One region of the Lysinibacillus sp. FSL K6-0102 genome, then DNA from elsewhere that is predicted to be linked to it. Evidence: predicted binding sites of a transcription regulator. Region 1 holds the regulator's gene; each other region holds the start of a gene.

What was found. Region 1 encodes LexA, which represses DNA repair genes until DNA is damaged. Its sites were predicted from a motif close to CGAACATATGTTCG; they were not measured.
Region 2: a site for LexA is predicted at 1,363-1,376, ahead of NYE73_RS17240 (carbohydrate kinase). Genes of this name have one in related genera too.
Region 3: a site for LexA is predicted at 4,870-4,883, ahead of uvrB (excinuclease ABC subunit UvrB). Genes of this name have one in related genera too.

What each region holds. Positions count from the first base shown of each region.
Region 1 is NZ_JBBOPH010000001.1:1,257,670-1,265,180, reverse strand. Features, by position in the region: gene NYE73_RS05915 (helix-turn-helix transcriptional regulator) at 1-171, shown strand, start outside; gene def (peptide deformylase) at 164-739, shown strand; gene NYE73_RS05905 (YneB family resolvase-like protein) at 768-1,433, opposite strand; gene yneA (cell division suppressor protein YneA) at 1,430-1,744, opposite strand; gene lexA (transcriptional repressor LexA) at 1,911-2,528, shown strand; gene NYE73_RS05890 (gamma-glutamyl-gamma-aminobutyrate hydrolase family protein) at 2,637-3,359, opposite strand; gene NYE73_RS05885 (prepilin peptidase) at 3,393-4,145, opposite strand; gene NYE73_RS05880 (hypothetical protein) at 4,210-4,902, opposite strand; gene NYE73_RS05875 (PilN domain-containing protein) at 4,899-5,492, opposite strand; gene pilM (type IV pilus biogenesis protein PilM) at 5,492-6,466, opposite strand; gene NYE73_RS05865 (prepilin-type N-terminal cleavage/methylation domain-containing protein) at 6,579-7,046, opposite strand; gene NYE73_RS05860 (type II secretion system F family protein) at 7,100-7,511, opposite strand, start outside.
Region 2 is NZ_JBBOPH010000001.1:3,385,729-3,393,239, forward strand. Features, by position in the region: gene NYE73_RS17235 (pseudouridine-5'-phosphate glycosidase) at 1-234, opposite strand, end outside; gene NYE73_RS17240 (carbohydrate kinase) at 239-1,330, opposite strand; gene NYE73_RS17245 (MFS transporter) at 1,444-2,694, opposite strand; gene NYE73_RS17250 (MarR family winged helix-turn-helix transcriptional regulator) at 2,879-3,337, shown strand; gene NYE73_RS17255 (adenine phosphoribosyltransferase) at 3,377-3,889, opposite strand; gene recJ (single-stranded-DNA-specific exonuclease RecJ) at 3,913-6,243, opposite strand; gene trpA (tryptophan synthase subunit alpha) at 6,385-7,176, opposite strand; gene trpB (tryptophan synthase subunit beta) at 7,173-7,511, opposite strand, start outside.
Region 3 is NZ_JBBOPH010000001.1:742,586-750,096, reverse strand. Features, by position in the region: gene uvrA (excinuclease ABC subunit UvrA) at 1-2,810, opposite strand, end outside; gene uvrB (excinuclease ABC subunit UvrB) at 2,818-4,797, opposite strand; gene NYE73_RS03470 (IDEAL domain-containing protein) at 5,227-5,475, opposite strand; gene NYE73_RS03465 (competence protein ComK) at 5,703-6,212, shown strand; one part of gene prfB (peptide chain release factor 2) at 6,256-7,284, opposite strand; one part of gene prfB (peptide chain release factor 2) at 7,286-7,360, opposite strand; gene NYE73_RS03455 (competence protein ComK) at 7,483-7,511, opposite strand, start outside.

The sequences.
Region 1 (7,511 bases):
TTAAGAAAAAAATTAGGCATAACACAAGCTGCTCTTGCAAAAGAGTGTGGAGTTGTGAGACAGACCATTAATAGTATTGAAAATGATAAATATGATCCGACCCTAGAATTAGCTTTTAAGATTGCTAAGGTTCTCAATAGCCGTATTGATGAGGTGTTTATCTATGACTAAATTTCACCCGGATTATATGATTACAATGAAGGATTTTGTGAAAGAACACTCGGCAATTTTAAGAAAACAAACTCAAGAAGTGTCGATACCAGTGACAAATGAGGACCGAAATACCCTCCTAGCCATGCTGCAATATCTGAAAAATAGCCAAAATCAAACGCTAGCAAAAAAATATAAGCTTCGCCCTGGAAGTGGACTCTCTGCTAATCAAATTGGCGTAGATAAACGAATGTTTGTTGTACTCTTTGATGACCAAGAAATGATGCTGATTAACCCTAAAATAATGAGTCATTCCCTTAATATGATTTATCTACCGGAAGGAGAAGGCTGTCTATCTGTAAATCGACCTGTCCCTGGTTTTGTACCGAGATATGAGAGAATTAAAGTCAAAGCTTACGACATCGATGGACATGAAATCATTGTACAGTTACAGGGCTACGGGGCCATCGTTGTACAGCATGAAATCGATCATTTAAATGGCATCATGTTTTATGACCGAATAAATAAAGAGTACCCTTTCCAATTGCCAAATCATGTTATCATCGAAAGCTTTTCTTCCCTTCAGTAGTTTTTTACAAAAAAAATTAGCAGGAATATTATTTTCCTGCTAATCTTTCTTGGTGCTCTTGGAAACGACGATGTACTGTCGCCTTACTTACCTCAAAGCCTAACCCTCTAAGCGTTATAGAAATTTCTTCAAAGGTAAATCCACGTTTGCGTAGCTTCACAATTTCCTCTACAGGTAGATCTTTTCGCTCCTGCCCCTGCGGATTACCTCGATTCGATAAATTATTTTCTGGACGATAACCGTTTTCTACAGCACGTCGCATACCTCGTCGAATTTTAGCATTATGGATTCTACGCTGATATTCCTCTACAATCGCTAAAATTTCAAGCAGCATCGTATCCATTTCATTTAATTGGACTGGGCCTGCATCACGCATAGAAAAAACATCAGTTGCTGACTTTTGTAATAAATGTAATACAGCCATCCTTGCATTGCCTCGTCCTAAACGAGTTTCATCTTGGACAAAAAGAGCATTAATGTTCTTATCTTTTATAAAATCAAGCATTTCTAGCAAGCCTTCACGTTCTACATCATAGCCACTATGTTGATCTTTAAACACGCCCTTCACCGCATAGCCTTGCTCTTTAGCATAGCGCAGCAACTCTTCCTGCTGGCGCTCTAATGAGGAGCTTTGTGTTTCTTTTTCAGTACTTACGCGACAATAGACAACAGCCGATAGTTGATTATTTATCATTGTTCATTTCTCGCAATTTCGATAGTATTGATGGGACTGGCTTGATCACTCACTACAGGAATAACTAGAGATTTTCCCGCTACAATTTTAATATCTGCTAGTTCATTTTCAGTTTTTACAAGCTTTATCCAATCATCAGTACTCATCTTACCACGATATTGCTCGGCTAACGACCACAAGCTATCCCCATGTTCGATTTGAATTTCTGCGTAACTAACTTTTCCTGGATCAGTAATGTAAAGGTATGCTGCAAATAATAAACAAGCTCCTATTAAGATTGAGATATGTGTGTTTTTCTTAAACCATGTCATAATCATTACCCCTTTTTAAGAATGTTTGTTCGGAATGTATGTTCCCATAATAAAGCGAACAAACGTTTTTGTCAAACACTTTTCGAACCTATGTTTGCATACATGTTCGCATTCTGTTATACTATCAAATAAGAAGAATGATTTTAGAAAAAAGAGGTGAGCACTCATGAAAAAAGTTTCGAAAAGACAAGAGGACATTTTAGCTTTCATTAAGGAAGAGGTACGAGCTAAAGGATATCCACCATCAGTACGTGAAATTGGTGAAGCAGTTGGACTTGCTTCCAGTTCAACTGTTCATGGACATTTAGCTCGATTAGAACAAAAAGGCTTTATTCGTCGAGATCCAACAAAGCCACGCGCAATTGAAATTTTAGAGCCTGAAGAATCCATTCAAAAACAACAGGTGATCCATGTCCCACTTGTCGGGAAAGTTACAGCTGGTTCTCCAATTACAGCAATTGAAAATATTGAAGAATACTTCCCATTACCCGATACGTATGGCACAAGTGAAGATCAATTGTTCATGCTAGAAATCATGGGGGAATCAATGATTGAAGCTGGGATTTTAGATGGAGATTTAGTCATTGTAAAACAAAAGGCAACAGCTAATAATGGGGATATTGTTGTAGCTATGACAGCTGAGGATGAAGCAACTGTAAAACGTTTCTTTAAAGAGAAAAACCATTTCCGTTTACAGCCTGAAAATTCTTCTATGGAACCAATTATAGTCGATCAAGTTTCTATTTTAGGACAAGTTGTAGGTCTTTACAGACGTGTACATTAACGATTAAAGCAGATTTTGAGGATTATGTTCCTTCTAAGAGCATGTATCCTCTTTTTTACGCCAAAAAAAGAATCCACATACGATTGGATTCTTTGTACAATGCCTCTTCTAAACTTCCTTCTTAAATTTTAAGCTCGCTTCAATAAAGGCTGAAAATAGCTTTTGAGCACTCTCATCTCCTGCTATGGCTAGTTCCTCAGGATGCCACTGAACAGCTAAGCAAAATGGCATCTCCTCATGAACTACCGCTTCGATAATACCGTCGTTAGATTTTGCCGCTACTTTTAATTTTTCTGCTAAAACATTCACCGCTTGATGATGAAATGAATTCACTGCTATTTTCTCTTGTTCAACGATAGTCGCTAATAGATTGTCAGCAATAACCTGTACAGAATGGGTAGCTACAGCTCTACCTGATTGCTGCATATGTTGGAGTAACTTGGTACTAAAGTGATCACTATCAATATCCTGATATAAGGTACCACCTAATGCAACATTTAGTATTTGAATTCCTCGACAGATCCCGAAAATAGGCATCTTACGTTGGAATGCGGCTTCAATCAATGCTAACTCAATCGTATCTCGCGCTGGATGAATTTTTCCAAGCTTTAATGAAGGCTCAGCCCCGAATAGAAATGGGTGCACATCATGACCACCAGATAATAATAAACCGTCTGTAAGGGCTAAAATCTGGGCTGCCTCTTCTTCTACTCCAATTGGAATAATCAGTGGAATTCCACCTGCTTCAATGATGCTTTTACTGTAAGCAGCATTTAATCGAGAGGATAAATCATCCTCAACAAAGGCTGTAATACCAATAATCGGTTTCACTTGCTTCCCTCCAAATTCTTGAAAATTGCACAATTACCAAAAGCCTAGATACCAATTAATTAATACATCGCCATAGAAATAAACAATAACTGCGGCCAATGCAATAGATGGCCCAAACGGAATGGGTGTTTTTCTCCCCTGTTTGTTTTTCGATAACATGGTAATCCCGACAATCATACCAATAACTGCAGCTAAAAATAGCGTTAACAGTGTATCAATCGTACCCAGAACGAGACCAATTAAAAAGAATAATTTAATATCGCCTCCACCCATGCCACCGTTTGATAGCACAGCAATGATATATAATATGCCAAACCCAACCACAGCACCCACAAGAGAGTCCCACCACGGTGTTAATGGTGACAGCACTCGTCCAATAGCTAGCAAAGGTAAAAAGAATACTAACACCTTATCTGGAATTAGCATATAGGCTAAATCTGATACAACGATAATAACTAATAAGGAGATAAAAAAGAGTGCTACTATCAATTCTATGCCCCAGCCTAACTGCCCATAAGCAAAGGCAAATAATACACCTGTCATTAATTCTATGACTGGGTAAACCCAAGAAATTTTATTGCCACAACCACGACATTTTCCTCCTAAAAATACATAAGACAAAACTGGTACTAAATCAAGCGCCGTCAGTCGTCTCTGACATTTTGGACAATGTGAAGGAGGATGTACAATCGACTCCTTCTGTGGTACACGTAAGCCAACTACATTATAAAAAGAGCCAAAGACAAGTCCAAATAAAAAAATAAAGATCGTATAAGCCATTTCCAATTTTATGTCCTCCTAAACCAATAGGCGCCCATACAAATGCAGTATGGTGCGCCTATCAATAAAGTTATTGTTGTTCTTCGTAATAGAACGTTGTCACTTGCACTGTTGCCTTTAACGTAAGATCTGCATCTTTCTCAAGCTGTGCCTGCTCTCCAGGCAATTTAAATTCAATCTTATCGGTTTTCATGACACGCTCTAATTGTTCAACCTCCTGTAAAAAGCTTTCAAGAGAATTAAAATCAAGCGCACCCACCTCTAATATAAAAGTAACAAGCTTTAAATTAGTTGGTAAAGAGTCCTTCGAAAGAGATGCAATTGGTGTAGTAGTCTCCTTGTTCTCCTGATCACCATTGACCTCTGCTTCAGCCTGCTCCAACATATTAAGATCATTCGATACATCTGAAGGTGTCACAGTGCCGTCCTCACCTTGAACAGTTAAAGACAGTATACGAGTTCCTGTCACCTCTTCAATCTCAGCTAAATCAAGAATAATCTTTTCAACGGCTCTTGTTGCAGGTAGCTTTTGTCTTAAGGCTAATATATTGATAGTAGGCTGTCCCTGCTCTTTGTCTAATTGTGCTAGTTGTTCTTTGACACTAGCTAATTCTTGCTGCACCTGCAATACATTCCTCTCTTTTTCATTCACTTCATCCAATTTTGGTGAAAGCAAATAATAATACAGCGCAAATAAAATAGCAGCTATCAGCGCCAGTAACAAGATCATAGATGAATTTTTACTACTCGTTAATTTATTCATGAGCGTCGTCCTCCAGCTAAATACATAAAATCGATTGTCGCTGTAATGGACACTGAATACCGCGGTACTTCTTTAAATTTTTGTTGGGGTGTTAACACCCTTTGTTCACCTAGCTCTATTTCAAAGTTTGAGACAGTGTTAATTTGAGCATCTGTAAAATAGCTACTCATTAAAAGTCGCTCCACATATTTCGATATATCTGTCATCGTTTCAAAATCCACTTCAATATTCACCGAGTTCTCTCCGAAAACATAGCTACGTAAATAGGAATGAGTTGGTAATAAAGTTTTTGTTTCATCAATTAACGGTGTTACAGGATAAGAAACGCTTTGAATAAAAGTTACTGACTCTTCCAACGAACCCTGATCGACATTTTGTCGTGCGTCTAGCTCTTGCTGCAATTGATCAAGCTGTGTTGTTAATGCCTGTTCCTCTGCAGTCAATCGTGACAATTCACTTTTGGATGTAAAAAATAAAAAAAGTAAATACGCTACAATAAGTCCCACAATGACAATCACCAAGCTATAAAAAAGCTTGGGAGAGGTTGTTCTTTTTTCAAGTTGTGGTAAGAGGTTTATATCTGGAACCATTAACGAACCTCCTTCAAAGCTAAGCCAAGCAACGTTGAAAATTCTCGCTTAAAGCGCGGAAACGATTTCTCAATTTTTTTCCCATCGACAACCCTTAGTGGTGGTTCTAAATTAGAAGCGAGTAAGTTCCCAATTGATTTCAATAGTGGGTTATCGCCAAGCATGATAATTTCATCCACTGTTTTTTCACCTTTATGTAAAGAAAACTTAAAGAAATTCATCATCCGATCAATCTCTAGAACCTGATCCATTACGACCATTTGATAATTCTCTGATTCGCCATTATAAATAAATTGATAGCTAAACTCATTCTCTTTCTTCCCCAGCCATTGCGTCATATCTACTTCAATGGTTTGATAGCGCAAAAACTCCACTTGGCCATTGGAAAAAATACTGATAGAGAGTTCATTAATCGACCATTCTGCAATTAAATATGTTTTATTAGGCATTAATAAGGACATGTGCTCTAATAAACGTATATTACAAAGCGCACGAATATCGGCAGCTTCGGGTTCTAATGAAACATCTAACAGCATCCCTACTAGTTTCGTAATCTCTTCAGAAGGTGCAGCAAATAAGATAGCCTTGCCGTCCTCGGCATCTGCATCATACACATCAATTAAAGGGTCTTGAAATGGTAAATGAATAGAATGTCCCAATTCCATTTCAGCATATCCTCGTAATTCCTGAGGCTTTACATCTTTAGGGTGCTCAAAGTTTTTTAATAGAACCGTCGTATCAGGGACAAACATACGAACAGCCTGTTTTTTCCCTGTCCATTTCATTACTTGCTCTTTAATCACCTCAAAAAGAGCTACCTCATCGATAATAGTTCCATTTTCAACGATTCCAGCTGCTAAAGGGTATTCATAGCCCTGCCACTGATTAGGCTCTGGTCCTTTCGCCACAATCGCACGCAGCACATAATCCTTCAGTTCAATCGAAACATGCGACTTTCTTTTTCTCTTAAACATGTGAAAAGACCTCCTTATCCTATTCAGTATAATTGATTTTTTCAATTAGTCATCCATTTCCCAGCCAGAAACGCAAATTTTTTTGCGCTTCTGAGTGGGTTGGGAGGACTGATTATGGCGCTACCGTTGCTGTAATTGCAGTTACTGTTCCCTTACTAGGTTTTTGTTTGTCTCCATTGATAGATTGTAATGTTGCTCCTGTAAATGTAATAGTTTTTGTAGTACCACTATATGGAACATTCGTAGCAGTTAATGAGTTGGGGCTTCCTTTAGTAACTGTAGCAGTTGTAGCAACACTTTCAAGTTTACCTGCATTATCTAAATATTTTTCTGTTTTTAATGTAGATACTGTAACTGAAGATTGATCTGGCTCATCAGTAAAATATAGATTTGCTGCATTTAGAACATTAATCGCATCCGCTTTTGCTGCGTTATAACGTGTATTTTCAATAATATTTCCAATTGCAGGAATTGCTATTGCGGAGATAATAGCTAAAATAACTATAACAGCTAAAAGCTCAATTAATGTTAAACCCTTTTCATTTTTTGCTATTCTTCCATTTTTTAATTTTTTGAACATGATAGATTCCTCCTTAAAATAATATTTGAAGTGTAATTACACAAACTTCCTTTTTACATATTTTCATATAGTTGGAACATTGGTAAGAATATAGCCGCAACGATGACTCCTACAACTAGAGCCAGTACCACAATCATTAAAGGCTCAATGAGTGACTTCATGGTATCGACGGCACGGTTTACTTCCTCTTCATAAAAATCAGCGATCTTTTCGAGCATGTAATCCAAGGACCCTGTTTTCTCGCCAATTGATGTCATTTGTGTTACAAGCGGTGGAAATAGCCAGCTTTTTTCAAGTGGCTCTGATAATGTGCCACCCTTTTCTAAATTATCGCGCGCTTCCAGTACTACTTTCCCCATTACCGGATTATCACCAACCTTTTCGACAATTGTTAAGGCTTGTAAGATTGGTACGGAGCTGCTAAAGAGTGTTGACAAGGTTCTTGTCATTCTCGCAATAATATCC
Region 2 (7,511 bases), 2.1 Mb from region 1:
GAACATTTCTAGTTCTTCATCTGATAGACCAATTTTAATTTTCCCATCAATTAATGCAATTGTTGCTGGGACTGCACCATTATCGCGAATAATTTGCTCAACTTCACGCGCAGTTTGCACGTTTTGTGGGTATGGCATACCGTGTGAAATAATTGTTGATTCTAACGCAACGATTGGTAGACCTTTTGCTTGTCCTGCTTTTACTTCTTCTGATAATACGATGAATTCTTTCATGTTGTTATTCCTCCATTTCATTTTTCAACAAATCTACTGATAATTCAGGTCTTACTGTATAAGGAGATGCCAATGTATTTTTTGCATTGGTTAATCCAGCATCAATACATGTCTCAAAAGATTGTCCAGTCAGCCAACTGTGAATAACAGCGCTGACAAAGGCATCTCCTGCTCCTGTCACATCTTCAATTTTGTCAATCACTTTAGCGGCAACATGACAAGGGGCAATCGTTGTAGATGCTGCATAAACGCCCTTGCTACCAGCCGTGATAATGACATGCTCCGCACCTAATTGTAGGAGCTGTTGTAAAGCTTTTTCATAATGGGTAGCGTTTTCAATTTTATGTCCAACAATCGTTTCCGCTTCATCTGTGTTACAAATAAACCAAGTTACGCCTTGTAATGTTTCAGGTAGTCGATTCATTTTTGGCGAAGATACTGGCACAATGACAAGTGGAATATCACGAGCAAGGGCTACTTGCTGGATATACGCCACTGTTTCTTTTGGACAGTTTAAATCCAAAATAAAACAGCCCGCGTTTACAAGCATTGTTTCATGTTTTTTCAACAAGCTCGGTAACAGAAGGTCGTAAACTTCCATATTTGCTACAGCTAGTGCTAGCTCACCTTGTTCATCCATGATGGCAGTATAAGAACCTGTGGAAGCCTCTGCAAGCTGCTCTACATAACGTAGATTCATAAAGGATTCCGAAGCCTCTTGGATCACTTGCCAATCAGCATCCTTACCTGCCGTTGTCAGTAACGTCACTTGGTGGTTTAATCTGCCTAAGTTTTCAGCAATATTTCGACCAACACCACCTACACTAAAGGAAGAACTGGCAGGGTTAGATGTTCCAAATTGAACATTGCCCTTGACATGGAATTTGCGGTCTAAATTAGCTCCACCGATGCAAATAATTTCATTTTCTTCGGGTAATATATAAGCACGACCTACAATTTTTCCTTGCTTCGTTAAACTAGACACTAAATTAGCAAGCACAGGACGCGACAGATTCATTACATCTGCCATTTCTTGCTGAGACATAAACGGATTCTGGCGAATTAAAGCAAGCACCGCCTGTTCTCTTTCATTCATAGCATCACCTTTTATTATATTTGTTTATATTATAAACTTTTGTTTGTGTTATGTCAAAAGATTCTTTATTAAAAAAGTTGAACCTCATCTTACTGAGGTTCAACTTTTTTTGTTTATGCTTGCTGAGGTGTTTGTTTTTTAACAATGATGACGAATAAACTGGCCATTGCACAAAACATTCCTGCAAGGAAAAAAGCCCATGTATAAGAGTTAAAAAATTTATAAATTAACCCTCCACCATACGCAGCAACCGCCGCTCCTGCTTGATGTGAAGCAAATATCCACCCATAGATAATACTGCTTTTTTGCATACCAAAAATTTGTCGTGTAATACTGATGGTCGGTGGCACTGTAGCAATCCAATCTAGTCCGTAAAAGATCGTGAAAATCGTTAATAAAACAAATGATCCTTGTGCAAGTGCATAAGGGAGCAATAATAGAGATGCGCCTCTTAACAGGTAATACCAAAACAATAACCACCGATTATCGAAGCGATCAGATAACCAGCCAGACGCAGTTGTACCTAATAAATTAAAAATGCCCATAAAAGAAAGGAATGATGCGGCAGTGACTAAAGGAACGCCAAAGCTAATACAATAAGAAACAAAATGAGTACCAATTAATCCGCTTGTCGATAGCCCACAAATAAAAAAGCTACCTGCTAAGAGCCAAAATGCTTTAACCTTAATCGCCTCAAATAAACCTTTAAAAGCCATAGCTATTGGATTCTTCTTTTGCTGTATTTGTTGTTCCTCTATAGCCTCCTCTTGTCCATAAGGAGTTAACCCCATATCCTGAGGTCTATTTTTTATAAAAAGCGCAATCATGAAAAACATTATGATACTAAGGAGTAGCATTAATGTGATAGCCCATCGCCAAGAATAGTGTTCAATAATGATAGCTAGAACTGGTAATAAAATTAACTGGCCCGTGGCTGTACTTGCCGTTAAAATACCAACCGCTAATCCTCTGCGTTTTACAAACCAATGATTCGCAACATATGGACTAAGGACAGTTAAAAAAAGACTTGCTCCAAGACCAATAATGCCCCCCCAAATAACGATTAGCTGCCAGGATTCACTCATCAAAAATGTTAAAGTCATTCCTAATACTAAAGTTGCCATAGCACCTAGCATCATTTTCTTTAAGCCAATGACTTCAAGTAATGCAGCCATAAATGGTCCAGATATGCCATATAAAAACAAACTTACAGCAAAGGCTAAAGCAATGGTTGAACGATCCCAGTGAAATTCTTTTTCAAGAGGGTCGATAAACACGCCAGATGATGACATTGTAATTCCTGCGACAATTATCGAGAAAAATGTGACGATTAAAATAAACCAACTATAATGAACACGCTTCACCTCAACACCTTCTTTTCTTTGATAGACTACAAAACATGTATATACATGTTTAAGTCCGCTTATTTCATTTATATGTATATACATGTATAATCATAGTAATCGTTCATAAAGCTGTCAAGAAGTAATTTCTAGTTATTGGGTGTATACTTATAATTAGTAGAATCCCCTTAAAGGAGTACTGTCGATGAAGAATCAACTTAAAAATATTGATTATACACAAATTTGTGTTTGTGCAAACCTTAGAAAAAAAACAAGGGTTGTCACACAATTATATGATAAGCTGCTACAGCCTACAGGTTTAAAAGTTACACAATATTCAATGCTTGCACATATCGACCTTCAACAAGCTGTCTCAATCAGCCGTTTAGGTGAAATTTTACAACTGGATCAAACCACTATAACACGTAATATTAATCTATTAAAGCAACATGGCTATGTTGAGTTAAAGCGAGATATCAATGATGCTCGTACCAAAAAAATAACGCTCACTGAAAAAGGTTTAGAAAAGCTGCATGAAGCAGCACCTATTTGGCAAGGCATTCAAGATAGAATTATCGAGGATATTGGAACCGAAAAATACGCAGATTTCTACGATACCTTGCGAACAATGCAAAAAATTATTCAAGCCTATGACGAAGTATAAAAAAAGCGCCCACAGTATAGGGCGCTTTTTGCCATGCTCTTAATATTGAATAAGTGTTTTAATATTTAAATCGCCAAGCTTTTCGCGACCATTTAATTCTAGAAGTTCAATCAGGAATGCACAGCCTACTACCTGACCACCTAATTGTTCTACTAAACGAACCGTTGCTTCAACTGTACCACCAGTCGCTAGTAAATCGTCACAGATTAAAACTTTTTGACCAGGCTTAATTGCATCATGATGCATTGTTAACGTATCTTTACCATATTCAAGACCGTAGTCTGCACTAATTACCTCACGTGGTAATTTACCAGGTTTACGAACAGGGGCAAAGCCGATTTCAAGTGCATAGGCAACTGGACAACCGATAATAAAACCACGTGCCTCAGGGCCAACAATAATTTCAGCGCCCACTTCTTTTGCATATTCTACGATTTGGTCTGTTGCATATTTGTATGCAGGACCATTATCCATAATTGTTGTAATATCTCTGAAGGTAATGCCCTCTTTCGGCCAATTTTCAACCGTTGTAACGTATTGCTTTAAATCCATGTTATTGCTCCTCCTACGAAACGTTATTCGTCCGCTGATGTTAAACGTTCATCAAACCATTGTTTTAATTCTATATAAGGAGCATAGACAAGCTTTTGCTCCATTTCAATCTGTTCTGAACGTTGTTTGTAAGACGGTGCCTCTGTTAGTGCTTGTTTTGGAGCATTCACGTTGACAGTCGTCAGTCCACTCTCCATTTTAACAAAATCAAGCTCAAAAAACACCTGTGTCATAAATTTTAGTGTATCTAATGGCCACCCCGTATGCTTCGCTAAATCTGCGATATGCATATCAAGCGGAAAGGCTGGTCGATTTTTCAAGAACTTATAATACCAAGCAAATTGCTCACGAGTAGGTAGACCACTGAAGTATTGCGAGTCAGGCATATAAAAATGAGCATAAATACGTGAAGGGGCTGTCTTCTGTAAAACTTCCTCTAGCTTTTGAACATTGTGTGGCAAGTCTAAGAGCACGATGTAATCACTTTGTTCAATATTTGAAAGGGCTGGGTCAACCAGTGTAATAGGTGCACCGATTAATGATTGATAATAGGTCATCGTTTCTGGACGAAAGGCGATAAACCGGGCCACGTCCTTCGGTACCGTATTCAGCCATCGAGCTGTTTGACGGATACCACGAATATCAAATAACTGCCATTCTGTAGTTTGGACATCCTCGATCATAAATTGGGCTTTTTTACGTCCCTGCCATTCGTTAATTTGCAAATCGCCTATAAAGGAAACTTTGATGCCATACGTTAATTCATCATGTAAATGCCCTTTGTTAAAACCAACACTATCCAATTTATCATAGCCGTTTGTTATTTCCATTTTAATATGATTCTCGCCCGCTCCAATTTTACGCATGGAGGCGATTTCTACATCCTCCAGCACATACACAGGCTTAGGGAAATCTGTGCCAAATGGTCCTAGTGTTGAAATTTCCTCAATAGCATCCGCTGAAATTTCGTCTATGCTGAGCGGTATATCAATATGCACTACAGGTGTTAATTGCTCCTCTGTTAAACAGGCTCTTGCCTGAGCATCTAAGCGAGTACGTAGTTCATCCACATGCTCTAATGATAAGGTCATACCTGCAGCCATAGGATGTCCACCAAAATGCGGTAAAATATCTCGATTTTTAGCTAGTTCATTATATAGATGAAAACCTTCAATACTTCGAGCAGAACCTTTTGCTATGCCCTTTTCGGGATCGAGTGACAGCACAATCGTTGGGCGGTAATACAGTTCAACGAGACGTGAGGCTACAATTCCTACAACACCTGCGTTCCAGCCCTCGCCAGCAACAACAAGAACTAAGGAATTGCCGATTTTTTCATCTGCTTCAATCAGTGCGATGGCTTCATCTGTAATACTTTTCACAATATCTTTGCGCTCGGTATTGCAGGCATTTAGCTTTTTTGCCAATGCGGTTGCTTTAGCATTATCCTCCGCCATTAATAATTCGACACCAGGAGCTGCTTCACCTAGACGACCAACAGCATTCAATCGTGGACCAAAATAAAAGCCAATCGTTTCTTCTGTAATTTTCATCTGCTCTGTACTGGCTATGTCACACATCGCTTGTACCCATGGACTAAGGGAACGACGCATTTCTTGTATGCCCCTCTTCACGAGATAGCGATTTTCATCCACCAACGGAACCAAATCTGCTACAGTGCCAATCGCCACAAATTCTATTAGATGGCTTGGTAGTTCACCATAAAGAGCATGTGCCAGCTTAAAGGCTACCCCTACTCCTGCTAGCTCGCCAAATGGATATTGCCCTTCTGGTATTCGGGGATGAAGAATAATATCTGCTGGTGGTAGCTCCTCACCTGGCTCATGGTGATCTGTCACAATGACATCCATACCAAGCTCCTTTGCTACTCGAATAGGCTCAATACCAGATATACCATTATCCACTGTAATGATTAACTGTACACCAGCTTCATAGGCCTCCCGAAATAGGGCTTCATGCGGACCATAGCCATGGATAAAACGATTAGGAATTTTAAAGGAGACGTCTGCTCCAAGATCTAGTAAAACATGTAACATAACGGTTGTGCTTGTCACACCATCCGCATCATAATCACCATACACTAAAATTTTCTCACCATTTTCTAGTGCTTGTTCAATTCGTGCTACCGCTTCAGCCATACCATGCATAAGAAATGGGTCATGGATATTTGCCTCAGTCATATTTAATAAGCTTTCTGCCTCAGCCGTTGTTTCGCAGCCTCGTGCTGCTAAAATTTTTGCTGCAATCGCAGAAAGTTGTAAGTCATTTTGTAATGCTTGTACAAGTGTTGCGTCAGGACGCTCCACCTGCCATCTTTTTTTCGATAGAATCATCTGCTCACTTCCTTACGAAAGCTATTATACCGAATTTCTATAGGTTGCGCACTATCCGTTAGATTGATAGTTTTATCCATCGATTTTTAATATCTATTCGTCACTTTTCCATTTCTTTCATCATCAAAAAAGCCTACTCTTCTAAAGAGTAGACTTTTCTAACATACCTTTCGAGGCGGCTACTAATGCTTCCACCGTTGCCAAATCTCCTTGATGCAATGCCGTCACAATGGCACTACCGACAATTACACCATCTCCCAAAGCCCCCATCTTTTTCACTTGCTCTGGTGTTGAAATACCAAAGCCTGCAAGCACAGGGATTGGACTTGCTTGACGTAAGCTTGCAAAATGCTGTTCTAAATTATCAGCAAAACGCGATCTTGCTCCTGTGATCCCATTAACGGTCACTGCATAAACAAAACCCTGACTAGCTGCTGCGATGCGTGCTATACGCTCTGGAGGGCTTGTCAATGAGATAAGCTGTACCACATCAATGCCATATGGATTTAATGCATCACGTAACAACTCGCTCTCTTCCAAAGGGACATCTGGTACAATTAATCCCTTAACTCCTCCAGCTACACAGGCTTGCGCAAAAGACTTTAAGCCATATGCTAATACTGGATTGAAATAAGTCATGACTACGAGAGGCACTGTTATTTCATCTCTAAATGACGCGAGTGTTTGCAACACGTTTCTTAATGTCCCACCAGCTTTGAGTGCACGTTCTCCTGCTCGTTCGATTGTTGGACCATCGGCAACAGGATCTGTAAAAGGAATCCCTACTTCAATAGCAGTTACCTCTAATTGCTGCAGTTTTAAAATAGTTGGCTTAATGGTCTCTAGCCCTCCGTCACCTGCCATGATATAAGGTATAAAAGCTTTATGACCTTCAGCTTTTGCCTGATCGATCGCTTGCTGTAAAGTTGTCATTTTACATCCCCTCCTAGTGCTGCTCGAACTGTGTGAACATCTTTATCTCCTCGACCAGATAAGCACACAACAATGATCTGATCTTTTGACATGGTCTTTGCAAGTTTTGCCGTATAAGCAATGGCATGAGAACTTTCAAGTGCAGGCAGTATCCCTTCTGTTCGGCTTAATAATTGTAGTGCCTCCAGTGCTTCAGCATCTGTGATGGAGTCAAATTGAGCTCGACCAATATCATGTAAATAACAATGCTCTGGTCCTTTCCCTGGATAATCTAACCCAGCTGAAATAGAATGTGCTTCTTGGACAAAGCCGTTTTCATCCTGTAATAAATACAT
Region 3 (7,511 bases), 520 kb from region 1:
ATTGGTTTTAAGTATTTGCCTGTATAGGAGCCTGCTACTTCTACTACCTCTTCAGGTGTACCAGTTGCAACAATCGTACCACCTTTGTCTCCGCCTTCTGGACCTAAGTCAATGATATAATCAGCTGTTTTAATCACATCCAAGTTATGCTCAATAACTAATACCGAATCACCGTTTTCAACAAGACGCTGCAATACAACAAGTAAACGAGCAATATCATCGGCATGTAATCCTGTCGTAGGTTCATCTAAAATATAGAAGGATTTCCCTGTTGAGCGTCGATGTAATTCAGAGGCTAGTTTTACACGCTGCGCCTCACCACCCGATAAGGTTGTGGCTGGTTGCCCTAATTTCATATAACCCAACCCCACATCAACAATCGTTTGTAGCTTACGCTGGATCTTTGGAATATTTTCAAAGAACACTACTGCATTTTCAATTGTCATATCGAGAATATCTGCAATACTCTTATCTTTATACTTCACTTCAAGTGTTTCACGGTTATAACGTTTGCCGTGACATACTTCACATGGTACATAAACATCTGGAAGGAAATGCATTTCAATTTTAATAATGCCGTCACCACGACATGCTTCACAGCGACCGCCCTTAACATTGAAGCTAAAGCGTCCTTTTTTATAGCCTCGTACCTTTGCTTCATTTGTTGCTGCGAAAACATCGCGAATATCATCAAAAACACCTGTATAAGTTGCTGGGTTTGAACGAGGTGTACGACCAATTGGCGATTGATCAATATCGATTACTTTTTCAAGCTCATCGATACCTGTCACTTCTTTATGCTCGCCAGGCTTAACCTTTGAACGATTAAGCTTCTGTGCCAAAGATTTATATAAAATTTCATTTATCAGTGTAGATTTCCCTGAACCAGACACACCTGTCACTGCTACAAATAAGCCTAATGGAACATCTACTTTAACATTGCGTAAATTATTTTCCTTGGCACCTTTAATGGAGAGCTTTCGACCATTTGGTTGGCGTCTTTCAATTGGTAAAGGAATAAACTTTCTACCACTTAAATATTGTCCAGTTAAGGATTTTTCATTATTCATAACTTCCTGTGGTGTACCTGCTGCCACAATTTGACCGCCATGGACGCCTGCTCCAGGTCCTACATCGATGAGATAATCTGCAGCAAGCATCGTATCTTCATCATGCTCTACCACAATCAGCGTATTTCCAATGTCACGCATATTTTGTAATGTGCTAATCAGTCGATCATTATCTCGCTGATGCAAACCAATCGAAGGCTCATCTAAAATATAGAGGACTCCTGTTAATCGTGAACCAATTTGTGTAGCAAGGCGAATACGTTGTGCCTCTCCACCAGATAATGTACCTGCTGCACGACTCAATGTTAAATAGTCTAAACCAACATTCACAAGGAAGCCCAATCGTTCTTCGATTTCTCGTAAAACTAATCGAGCAATTTGCATATCCTTTTCAGTGAGATCAAGCTCTTTAAAGAAAGTGTCTGCTTCCTGAATTGAATATTGTGTGACCTCACCGATATGTTTATCAGCTACTTTCACTGCTAGCGTCTCAGGCTTTAAACGATACCCTTTACATGAAGGGCAAGCCTGCTGTGCCATGTATTTTTCCATCTGCTCACGAACATAATCGGATGTCGTCTCTTTAAAACGACGCTCAACATTGCGCACCACCCCTTCAAATTCAATCATTTGATCTCGCACATTGCCAAACTCATTTTCATAATGGAAGTGTATCTTGTCTTTTCCAGAGCCATATAAAACTTTATCCATCTTTTCCTTTGGCAAATCCTTCACAGGCACGTCCATTGGAATATCGTAATGATCACATACAGCTTTTAGTAATTGTGGGTAGTACTGCGAACTTGTTGGTTCCCATGGTGCGATGGCATGCTCTAACAAAGAACGATCCCAATCAGGCACCACTAAATCTAAATCTACCTCTTGTGTTGAACCTAAGCCATCACAGCTTGGACAAGCACCAAACGGACTATTAAATGAAAACATACGAGGCTCTAACTCACCAATAGAAAAACCACATAATGGGCAGGCATGATGCTCACTAAATAGTAACTCTTCATGTTCCATCACATCGACAAGCACACGTCCATCTGCCAGGCGTAAAGCCGTTTCTAAAGAATCACTCAGACGAGCAGCAATCCCTTCCTTCATAACAACACGGTCCACTACTACTTCGATGGAATGCTTTTTATTTTTATCAAGTTCGATAGCATCATCTAAATCACGCAATTCCCCATCAATTCGTACACGAACAAACCCCTGCTTTTTTAAATCTTCTAGCAGTTTAACATGGGTACCCTTACGTCCAGAAACCATTGGTGCAAGGAGCTGCATCTTAGTTCTCTCAGGATAGGTTAATAAACGATCCACCATTTGCTCAATCGTTTGGGAAGTGATTTCTATGCCATGATTTGGACAAATCGGTTTACCAATACGTGCATAAAGTAAACGTAGGTAATCATAGATTTCCGTTACCGTACCGACAGTAGATCGTGGGTTACGACTAGTTGTTTTTTGGTCAATGGAAATAGCAGGCGACAAGCCTTCTATTGCATCGACATCTGGTTTATCCATTTGTCCAAGAAATTGGCGGGCATAGGCGGAGAGGGACTCAACATAACGACGTTGGCCCTCCGCATAAATTGTGTCAAATGCTAGAGAAGACTTTCCAGAGCCTGATAATCCTGTTAAAACGACTAATTGGTCACGTGGAATTGTGACATTGATATTTTTTAAATTATGAGCACGTGCGCCTTGCACGACAATTTCAGTATTTTTCACAAGTCATTCACCCTTCTACCTTCAATTCAAATATTGTATCTCGTAACTCAGCCGCACGTTCAAAATCAAGCGCTTTTGCTGCTTCCTTCATTTCGACTTCTAGGGAAGCTAAGAGCTGTTCTCTTTCCGCCTTTGTCAGCTTTTTGCCTTTTGTTGCCTTTGTTACATAGGATTCCTCTTCTTCTGCTACTTGTGTTGCGCGAATCACATCTGGGATTTTCTTAATGATCGTTTGAGGTGTTATGCCATGCTCCTCGTTATAAGCCATTTGTAACGCACGACGACGTTGCGTTTCATCAATCGCCTTTTTCATCGAGTCTGTTATATGATCCGCATACATAATGACATGACCATTCGCGTTACGAGCAGCACGACCAATGGTTTGAATCAATGAACGCTCTGAACGTAAAAATCCTTCTTTATCAGCATCTAAAATTGCCACAAGGGACACCTCAGGGATATCAAGACCTTCACGCAATAGATTAATACCTATTAGCACATCATACGTTCCTTTGCGTAGCTCACGGATAATTTCAATACGTTCTAGTGTCTTAATTTCTGAATGTAAGTATTCTACTTTTAAGCCCATTTCCTTCAGGTAAGCCGTTAAATCCTCAGACATTTTCTTCGTTAGGGTTGTCACTAAAACTCGCTCATCACGCGCAATTCGATCTTGTATTTCATCAATTAAATTATCAATTTGACCTTCAATAGGACGTACATCAATTAATGGATCTAATAATCCAGTTGGACGGATAATTTGCTCTACCATTTCTGGTGTATGCTCCAGTTCATAAGGACCTGGTGTGGCTGATACATAAATCGCTTGATGTACGCGGTTTTCATACTCTTCAAAACGTAATGGACGGTTATCTAGAGCAGATGGCAATCGGAAGCCATGTTCTACGAGCACTCCTTTACGTGCTTGGTCACCATTGTACATTCCTCGAACCTGTGGAAGTGTTACGTGACTTTCATCAACCACAAGTAAAAAGTCTTCGGGGAAATAATCTAGCAAAGTATATGGAGTAGCACCTGCTTCACGCAATGTTAAATGACGTGAATAGTTTTCAATCCCAGAGCAAAAGCCCATTTCACGCATCATCTCTAAATCATAGCGTGTACGCTGTTCTAAACGCTGTGCCTCTAGTAATTTATCTTCTGCACGTAATAATGCAAGTCGTTCCTCTAATTCTTTTTCAATGTTTTCAATCGCTTTACGCATTTTCTCTTCTCGTGTAACGAAGTGAGATGCAGGGAAAATAGCAACATGCTCTCGATCCGATAAAATCTCTCCCGTTAGTGCATCTACCTCACGTATGCGATCGATTTCATCCCCAAAAAATTCCACACGAATACAATGCTCATCACGAGAGGCTGGGAAGATTTCCACTACATCTCCACGTACCCGAAATGTTCCGCGAGTAAAACTAACATCATTTCGCTCATACTGAACGTCTACAAGCTTGCGCAGTAGCTGATTACGTTCAATTTCCATACCTGTACGAATGGAAACAACCATTTCTCGATATTCTTCAGGAGAACCTAAACCATAGATACAGGACACAGATGCAATAATAATGACATCCTCACGCTCAAACAATGCAGAAGTAGCAGAGTGACGCAGCTTATCAATTTCATCGTTAATGCTAGAGTCTTTTTCTATATAGGTATCTGTCTGCGGTACATAAGCTTCTGGTTGGTAGTAATCATAGTAGCTGACAAAATATTCGACGGCGTTATTTGGGAAGAACTCTTTAAATTCACTATACAACTGGCCAGCTAGTGTTTTATTGTGTGCCATGATTAGTGTTGGTTTTTTAACTTGCTGGATGACATTCGAAATGGTAAACGTCTTACCTGTTCCAGTAGCACCAAGCAATGTTTGATGACGTTTGCCTGCTTTCACACCCTCCACTAATTCCGCAATGGCCTGTGGCTGATCCCCGTTAGGCTGATATGGCGCTTGTAAATCAAATGTTTGCACTCATGTCCCCGTCCTTTCTTCCAATTTGTACATATATTTTAGCATAGCAATATTAAAATTTCGAACATTTAACGAACGAATGTTTGTAAAAATTTTTTTCATCTCTAAAATTTTTATTACATAACAATACAGTCAATTTAACTTGTTACTCTTAAAATAGCCGTTTTATCAAGTTTTCAAGCTTTATTTATGGATGAGATTTCCTGTTTTGCTTTATGTGGAGCTCACACACTCTCAGGAGCCGGGGTCTGTACTTTTAGAGCGTCTCTCACTTTTTTATAAACAGCGTCTCAAACTTTTTAAATGACTTTCCCCATTCTATAAGCAAGATCACTTCTTCTAACCAAAACATACAATCTTCACATCCTCTGCAACTATTTTCAAAAGCAAAAAAATCCCACTCTCCAATAGATATGGAGAGCGGGTTCGTCAACATGATTCATCTTCTGTTTGGTGTAAGGAAGTTAGTTCGGATGCGTATTGATAAAATGCGTTTTCATCTTTTTCATCGAGTGCTCTATCTATCAGAACCATGAGCTGCTCTTGCCGATGCATACGCTGGATACGATTTAAAAATAAATCTAAATAAATCTCGTTTAATAATTTCTCTGCCTCATCAACTTTTTTCGACTGACCAACGGCTTTCAGAAAATCTGTATACGAATAATATTTATCCAACGATCTCACCTCGATCCTTTTCTAAATTATATGAAAATTGAAATTAAAAAGCAATGCTTACGATTCGAAAATATCTTGGATTAGCTATTAATCAATTGATATTTAGAGCAAATTCTCTAGGCATTTCGTGCTTTTCTCAACGATTTTCAACTATTTCATTTAATTTAAGAAAGTCATATTCTGTTTTACACTACCGTTATAACTAGAAAAAAGGAGGCACTCCCTATATGACAACTAACTTTGTAAACGGCTACTTAATTTCATTCAATACTTATTTGCTGCAACCTATTCAGCATGACTCCAAAGTCTTCACGCACGTGATTGATAAGCATAATGAGCTGATTGTTACACGCAAACCGATGCATGTCCTTCGAAAATCCTGTCTCTCATTAGGATCAACTTATGAAGCCGCAAAACAATCGGCTAAACGTTTTTTCGGCAATCAACACAAGCTACCAATCGTCGTGGCCTTTGATTATGGTTATCCTTGTATTTTTTTGCCAACTTATTCACCCAGCTCCATTCACAATATATGGATAGGGCTTCATGCAATTATTAATATTACTCCTAGTGAATTGGGGTGTATTGTAACGTTAAAAAATGATAAACAAATCGAACTACCTATTCGTTATGCTTCTATTAGTAAACAATTTCTTAACGCATCTATGCTGTATAAATATTACATGAATGAACGAAAACAGCTGAGCCAAGATGCACCCTATCATCCACCCTTTTAACAAAAATTCCCCAAGAGCATCTCACTCTTGGGGAATCTGGGTATTAATTTATTTTTGAACGTAAATAGGCATTAATAAATGGATCTAAATCGCCATCCATCACAGCACCCACATTACCTGTTTCTTCATTTGTACGATGATCCTTCACCATCGAGTATGGGTGGAAGACATACGAACGAATTTGGGAGCCCCAGCCTATTTCTTTTTGCTCACCGCGTATTTCATCTAATTGTGCCTGCTGTTTATCAAGTTCTAGTTGATATAGCTTCCCTTTTAACATCGTCATCGCTTTTTCACGGTTTTTAATCTGGGAGCGCTCAGCTTGACATTGTACGATCGTACCAGTAGGAATATGCGTAATACGAACGGCAGAATCTGTCGTATTAATATGCTGACCACCTGCACCTGTTGCACGATACGTATCAATTTTTAAATCCTCTGTACGAATATCGATTTCTATATTGTCGTCAAACTCTGGCATAACATCACAGGAAACGAAGGACGTATGACGGCGGCCAGACGAATCGAATGGAGAAATACGTACTAGACGATGCACACCCTTTTCCGCTTGTAAATAACCGAAAGCATTGTGACCTTTAATCGACAATGTTACAGATTTAATCCCAGCTTCATCTCCTGGTAGATAGTCCACTGTTTCCACTTTAAATCCACGCTTCTCAGCCCATCGCGTATACATACGTAATAGCATTGAACCCCAGTCCTGTGATTCCGTACCACCAGCACCAGGATGTAGCTCTAAAATGGCATTGTTTTGATCGTATGGGCCACTTAGCAGTAATTGTAGCTCGAAATCAGCCATCTTTTGTTGGAATTCTGCTAGTTCTTTGCCTAGTTCTTCTTGTAATTCTTCATCTGGTTCTTCACGTAAAAGTTCCAGTGTCATATCTAAATTTTCATGTGTTTCCACTAAATCTTTATATTCATTGACAATCGCTTTTAAGCCATTTCCTTCATTGATAATCACCTGAGCACCTTGCTGATCATCCCAAAAGCCTGGCTCTAGCATCATTTCATCTAGCTCCTGAATACGTGCCTCTTTGTTCTCTAAGTCAAAGAGACCCCCTAAAGTCCGCCAATTTTTTGGCTGTAGTGTCTAACACATTGCGTACATCTGCTAATTCAATCATCGTTAAATCCTCCGAACGTTAGTCATGGAGCTAACACTTTATTTATAAAGCTCCGTATCTTTTTATTATAACGTTTTTAGAAACGAAAACATACTATCTAGCAGATGTTTTGTGGAATTAAGTCAACTATCCTGCGTCTCGTCCTCAAACA